3 regions of the Allobosea sp. RAF48 genome follow, and region 3 is predicted to be linked to each of the others. Evidence: predicted binding sites of a transcription regulator. Region 3 holds the regulator's gene; each other region holds the start of a gene.
What was found. Region 3 encodes HrcA, which represses chaperone genes, less so after heat shock. Its sites were predicted from a motif close to GTTAGCACTCNCNNNNNGNGAGTGCTAAC; they were not measured.

Region 1 (2,263 bases), on a different contig from region 3:
TCGACGGTGATGACGCCCTCGTTGCCGACCTTCTGCATGGCGGTCGAGATCATCTTGCCGACCGACTCGTCGCCGTTCGCCGAGATCGTGCCGACCTGCGCGACTTCCGCGTTCGAGGTGACCTTCTTCGAGTTCTTCTTGAGGTCGGCGACGATGGCCTCGACGGCCAGGTCGATGCCGCGCTTCAGGTCCATCGGGTTCATGCCGGCCGCAACCGACTTGGCGCCCTCGCGGACGATCGCCTGGGCCAGGACCGTGGCGGTCGTGGTGCCGTCGCCGGCATGGTCGTTCTGACGGGACGCGACTTCGCGAACCATCTGGGCGCCCATGTTCTCGAACTTGTCGGCGAGCTCGATCTCCTTGGCGACGGTGACGCCGTCCTTGGTGATGCGCGGAGCGCCGAACGACTTCTCGATCACGACGTTGCGGCCCTTCGGACCGAGCGTGACCTTCACGGCGTTGGCGAGGATGTCCACGCCGCGCAGCATCTTGTCGCGGGCGTCGGAGGAGAACTTGACGTCTTTGGCAGCCATGAGAGCTACTCCTTGAAATGGAAACGGAAGAGAGCGGTCAGGCGGCTATCAGCCGACGACGCCCATGATGTCGGATTCCTTCATGATCAGGAGATCCTGGCCATCGATCTTGACTTCGGTGCCCGACCACTTGCCGAACAGGACGCGGTCGCCCTTCTTGACATCGAGGGCAACGAGCTTGCCGGCTTCGTCACGCGCGCCGGGACCGACGGCGATGACCTCGCCCTCCTGGGGCTTTTCCTTGGCGGTCTCGGGAATGATGATGCCACCCTTGGTCTTCTCTTCGCCATCCAGGCGGCGGACCACGACGCGGTCATGCAAAGGACGGAACTTCATGGTTCTGTCTTCCTCTCGGTCTTATTCGGTTCGGGCGCCGCTGAATGGCTCCCGGGGGAGGCTGTTAGCAGTCAACGAAGGAGAGTGCTAACAGATGGCCGGGAGATAGGCTCGGGGTCCCGGAGAGTCAAGGAAGCCTGCGACAACAAAGTGAACGCCGCCGGGTGCGGCATCGCAGCCCTTAGCCTTTCGGCTGCCGCACGCGCTAGAACACGCTAAGATGGCTGAATGACGACACTCGCGCCCCCGCCCGCGCCCGATCCGCGCCTCGACGACATCGCGCGTTCCTGCGTGGCGCTACACGTCCGGATGACGGCCCGGGCCGTCACCCGTGCCTATGACGAGGCGATGCGGCCGAGCGGCCTCAAGATCACCCAGTTTGTCCTGCTTTCGGCGCTGAGCACCGGGCAATGGAAGTCGATCACCGAGCTGGCCGAGCGTTTCGCGCTGGAGCGAACTTCGCTGACCCGCAATCTCCAGCTTCTCGCTGCTGAGGGCATGGTCGAGCCGGTCGAGTGCCGGGGCCGAGCCGCGGTCTATGCGGTGACGCAGAAGGGCAGGGCTGCGATCGAGGCCGCCATTCCGTACTGGCGGGCGGCGCAGGACAGGATCGAAGGCGGCTTCGGCGAGGAGCGCTGGCGCGAGACCCGCGACGGGCTGAGGGCGCTGCGCCGCGCGGCGCGGGACGTTCTGTGAACGCGGTGTCCAATCAACTCCGGTTGACGAGCCAGCCGTCCTCTCTCTAACGTGCAGATACACGATTTGAGAGGGCGCCATGGATCGGACGTTTGGAGTGGTGTCCCGCGAGGTGCTGGTCGCGGGCGACGGCTTGAGCTTCCTGCGGGGCATCATCGACGGCGCTCACCCGGCTCCGCCTTTCGCCGGGACCATGGATTTCGATCTGGTGGAGGCGGATGAAGGGCGCGTCGTCTTCGTCGGGCGCCCGTCACCCCGCTTCTTCAATCCGCTCGGCACGATTCATGGCGGCTGGACCGCCACGATCCTCGACTCCGCCATGGCCTGCGCCGCCCATTCAACGCTCAAGCCGGGCGAGGGCTACACCACGCTCGAGATGAAGCTGAACTATGTCCGGCCGGTCATGCCGGACTCGGGCACGGTGCGCTGCGAAGGCAAGCTGATCCATCGCGGCGGCTCCGTCATCACGACGGAAGGCAATCTGCGCGACGAACGTGGCAAGCTGCTCGCGCACGGCACCGAAACCTGCCTGGTGTTTCCCGCCAAGCCTAGCGCCGGCTGACCGCCCCGGCGCCGGCCACGATCAGCAGCGCACCGAGATAGGTCGTATAGAGCGGCATCTCACCGAAGAGGAAGAAGCCGAGCAGGCTGGCCCAGATCAGAGCGGTGTACTCGATTGCCGCCAGCCGGGACGCGGC
Region 2 (2,263 bases), on a different contig from region 3:
TTACGCATCACCGTCTTGAAGGCATCGGCCTCGATGTCATTGGCCGCGAGTGGAGCCACCTGGCGGTTCATGCGATCACCCATACGAACGCTGCGGCGGGTCGGCCGCAAAACCGTACTAGGGCAGGTTTCTAAATTTGTCTATCGACTGAGTAGACAATATCAGGCTGCGCTCGCGTCGCCCGGCTGCTCGCCGCGAGAACGGCGGACGAGGTCTGCGATGGTCGTGTTGTCGACGACGCTCGCCATCGCGTCCCGAACCTGGCTCATCACGGAGCGCACCGGGCAGACGTCGATGTCGCCGCAATCGCTGCAGGCTCTGAAGGAGGAGCGGCTGGCGCAGGAAAGCGGCGCGATTGGCCCTTCTAGAGCGCGAACCACGGCGCCGACCATGATTGCTCGTGCCGGCTTGGCCAGAGCATAGCCGCCGCCCGGACCCTTCTTGCTGCGCAGCATGCCGGCATTGCGCAGGTCGAGCAGGATCGCGTCGAGGAACTTCTTCGGGATGTTGTTCTTCTGCGCGATATCGGCGACCTGAGTCGTCTCACCGGCTTCCAGCTTGGCAAGATGCACCATGGCCTTGAGGCCGTATTTGCCCTTGTTGGTCAGCATAGGCATGCCCCGCCCAGAGAGAAGTATATTCTATCTATCAACATTGCGGCTACGCGCAAGATCGCGTTCTTCGAGCGGAAAACGAAGAAGATTTATTCTGTCGCTTTCTCATGGGCTGGGCCCGCCGCGATCATGTGCGACGGTCAGCCTTCGCTTGCGCCAGTGGGTGAACAACTCCGTTTCGGCGTGCATGGCGTGCGTTCTGGGCTGAAAGTAGGGTCGTGCCCGCACGACATGTCGACCGGTTGCCGGAGCATCGCCGGAATTCCGTCAGCCGAGACCGAAACGTTGCAACGACATCCATGAGCCCTTCAACGTTTCGGAAACTCCACGGGCCTGACCGGCACAGCGAAGGAGTACCCCGGGCTTGTGTCGCCACGCTTCACCGGCGTGGTTTGCTGCCGGTGTCGCGCAAGAATTTCCCTCTGCGGATACTGCGACGTTTCAAGCCTTTCGAGTTGGATTGCGGCAAGATAAAAATCTACTGAATTAATGGTCTAATATTGACCTCGATCAGAGATCGGCCGCAACAATGAGCTGTTGGCACTCTCGAAAGGCGAGTGCCAAGAGGCTTCACGCTTGCCCATGGAGATCGCAATGGCATTTCGGCCGCTTCACGACCGTGTCGTGATCCACCGCCTAGACGGCGAGGAGAAGACGAAGGGCGGTATCATCATTCCCGATACCGCGAAGGAAAAGCCTCGGGAGGGCGAGGTCGTCGCCGTCGGTCCCGGCGCCCGCGATGAGAGCGGCAAGCTCGTGCCGCTCGACGTCAAGAAGGGCGATCGTGTCCTGTTCGGCAAGTGGTCTGGCACCGAAGTCAAGATCGACGGCCGGGACCTCCTGATCGCCAAGGAATCCGACATCCTGGGCGTCATCGGCTGACGCTGCGCAATTCAGTTCCAAGGAGAGCAGCATGGCTGCCAAAGATGTGAAGTTTTCCGCCGATGCGCGCGAGCGCCTCCTGCGCGGTGTCGATATCCTCGCCAATGCTGTCAAGGTCACGCTGGGTCCGAAGGGCCGCAACGTCGTGATCGAGAAGTCTTTCGGCGCGCCCCGCATTACCAAGGATGGTGTGAGCGTCGCCAAGGAGATCGAGCTCGCCGACAGGTTCGAGAATCTCGGCGCGCAGCTGCTGCGCGAAGTCGCTTCGAAGACGAACGATCTGGCCGGCGACGGCACCACCACCGCGACCGTGCTTGCCCAATCGATCGTCCGCGAGGGTTCGAAGGCCGTGGCCGCCGGCTTCAACCCGCAGGATCTGAAGCGCGGCATCGACCTTGCCGTGATCGAAGCGGTCAAGGATCTGGAGAAGCGCGCCACCAAGGTCGGCAAAGCCGATGATATCGCGCAGGTCGGCACGATCTCGGCCAATGGCGACGCCTCGATTGGCGCAATCATTTCCGAAGCTGTGCAGCGTGTCGGCAAGGAGGGCGTGATCACGGTCGAGGAGGCGAAGAGCCTCGAGACGGAGCTCGATGTCGTCGAGGGGTTGCAGTTCGACCGGGGCTATCTCTCGCCCTATTTCGTGACCAATGCCGAGAAGCTGCTCGTCGAGTTCGACGACCCCTACATCCTCATCCATGAGAAGAAGCTGTCCTCGTTGCAGTCTCTGCTGCCGATCCTCGAGGCGGTGGTGCAGACCGGCAAGC
Region 3 (2,263 bases):
CGATCACGACCTTGCCGGTGAGGAGGCGGTGCTGGCTCATCGTCAGGCCACAGCCGCCTTCTGGAGGGCGACCAGCTTGGAAACGCCGCCCTTGGCGAGCTTGAGCAGCGAAAGCAGCTCCTCCTCCGAGAACGGCGCGCCTTCCGCCGTACCCTGCACCTCGACGAGGCCGCCCGTGCCGGTGATGACGAAATTCGCGTCGGTCTGCGCGCCGGAATCCTCGACATAGTCGAGGTCGATCACCGGCTGGCCGGCGACGATGCCGCAGGAGACGGCGGCGACATGGTCCTTCAGCGGGTTGGTGCCCTTGAGGAGCCCGCGGCCTTCCATCCATTTCAACGCGTCGTGCAGCGCCACCCAGGCGCCGGTGATCGACGCCGTCCGGGTGCCGCCATCGGCCTGCAGCACGTCGCAGTCGACGACGATCTGGCGCTCGCCGATCGCGGTCAGGTCGACGACGGCGCGAAGCGAGCGCCCGACCAGTCGCTGGATCTCCTGCGTGCGGCCAGAGGGTTTGCCGGAGGTAACCTCGCGGCGCGTGCGCTCATGCGTTGCGCGCGGCAGCATCGAATACTCGGCGGTGACCCAGCCCTTGCCGGTGCCGCGCAGCCACGGCGGGCCCTTTTCCTCGACGGTGGCGGCGCAGAGCACCTTGGTCTCGCCGAACGTCACCATGCAGGAGCCCTCGGCATAGCGCACCACGCCGCGTTCGAGCGTGACCTTGCGCATCTCGTCGGCGGCGCGTTTGGAGGGTCGCATGAAATGATCCTGTCTTGCGGAGAAGTGGCGGCTTTTAGGCTCTCCCGCCCGGTACGGCAAGGCAGGGGGGCTTTCTACCCCTTGATCCATGCGCATCGCGTGACGACAATAGGACAGAGGAACGGTTCGCCCGTAAAGGTTCATGAGCGCCCACACGCCCCGCCCCGAGACGATAAGCAGCCTGGTCGAGACCGATCAGCGCTCGCGCGAGATATTCCGCCAGATCGTCGACGGCTTTCTGACGACCGGCGAGCCTGTCGGCTCGCGCAACATCGCGCGCCTGCTGCCGATGTCGCTCTCGCCGGCGACGGTGCGCAACGTCATGACCGATCTGGAGCTGGCCGGGCTGATCTACGCGCCGCACACCTCTGCGGGGCGCCTTCCTACGGAACGAGGCCTGCGCTTCTTCGTCGATGCGATGATGGAGGTCGGCAACCTCACCTCCGACGAGCGCAAGCGCATCGAGGCACAGATCAGGGCTGCCGCAACCAACCGCAGCCTCGACCAGACGCTGACCGAGGCCTCGGCGCTGCTCTCCGGCCTGTCGCGCGGCGCTGGTGTCGTCGTCACCACCAAGGCTGATCCAAGGCTCAAGCACATCGAGTTCGTCCGGCTCGATCCCGCCCGTGCGCTGGTCGTGCTCGTCGCGGAGGACGGCACGGTCGAGAACCGCCTGCTGGCGCTGCCGCCCGGCCTGCCGGCTTCGGCGCTGAGCGAGGCCGCGAACTTCCTCAACGCGCGTATCATCGGCAAGACGCTCGCCGAATTGCGCGGCGAGATCGCGACCCAGCGCACGCAGATGGAGCGCGAGCTCGATGCGCTGACCGCCCGGCTGGTCGAGAACGGCATCGCCACTTCGTCGGGCCCGAGCAGCGACCGGCACCTGATCGTCCGCGGCCAGGCGAACCTGCTCGAGGACCTGAAGGCGCAGGAGGACCTCGAGCGCATCCGCCTGCTCTTCGGCGATCTCGAGACCCAGACCGACGTGATCGATCTTCTGTCGCGAGCGGAGGATGGCGACGGCGTGCGCATCTTCATCGGCTCGGAGAACAAGCTGTTCTCGATGTCGGGCTCCTCGATGGTGGCGGCCCCCTTCCGCGATGCCGAGCAGCGCATCGTCGGCGTCGTCGGCATCATCGGCCCGACGCGTCTGAACTATGCCCGCATCGTCCCGATGGTCGACTACACCGCCAAGGTGGTCGGCAGCCTGCTCGACGGCGAACGCTGACGCGCAGCATCTGTCTGAGGAAGTACGCCGTTGTTCCGGGCGTGGCCCGCAAGCCATCGAAGAAAACCGGAACGCCGCCAGGGCTTCCGGATCGGCGCGGTTTCGCCGCTCGCCCGGGATGACGACGCGTTTCCATCTTGAAGAATTTGGCTTCCGTCGCGGATGAGGCTATCTCCGCGCGAAAGCGCCCCCGAATCCACAAGAGCCAAAGCCCATGTCAGACCAGCTTCCCGACCGCCTCTCCGTCAACCCGGACAGCCCGTTTTACGACGCCGA

Region 1: a site for HrcA is predicted at 933-961, ahead of groES (co-chaperone GroES). Genes of this name have one in related genera too.
Region 2: a site for HrcA is predicted at 1,151-1,179, ahead of groES (co-chaperone GroES). Genes of this name have one in related genera too.

What each region holds. Positions count from the first base shown of each region.
Region 1 covers NZ_JBFRDZ010000001.1:434,496-436,758, reverse strand. Annotated here, with positions in the region: gene groL (chaperonin GroEL) at 1-533, opposite strand, end outside; gene groES (co-chaperone GroES) at 582-869, opposite strand; gene AB4Z10_RS02125 (MarR family winged helix-turn-helix transcriptional regulator) at 1,098-1,565, shown strand; gene AB4Z10_RS02120 (PaaI family thioesterase) at 1,645-2,127, shown strand; gene AB4Z10_RS02115 (DMT family transporter) at 2,114-2,263, opposite strand, start outside.
Region 2 covers NZ_JBFRDZ010000003.1:515,211-517,473, reverse strand. Annotated here, with positions in the region: gene AB4Z10_RS08735 (flavin reductase family protein) at 1-71, opposite strand, end outside; gene AB4Z10_RS08730 (RrF2 family transcriptional regulator) at 162-611, opposite strand; gene groES (co-chaperone GroES) at 1,209-1,496, shown strand; gene groL (chaperonin GroEL) at 1,528-2,263, shown strand, end outside.
Region 3 covers NZ_JBFRDZ010000007.1:75,254-77,516, forward strand. Annotated here, with positions in the region: gene rdgB (RdgB/HAM1 family non-canonical purine NTP pyrophosphatase) at 1-40, opposite strand, end outside; gene rph (ribonuclease PH) at 43-759, opposite strand; gene hrcA (heat-inducible transcriptional repressor HrcA) at 902-1,987, shown strand; gene AB4Z10_RS14920 (DUF3297 family protein) at 2,202-2,263, shown strand, end outside.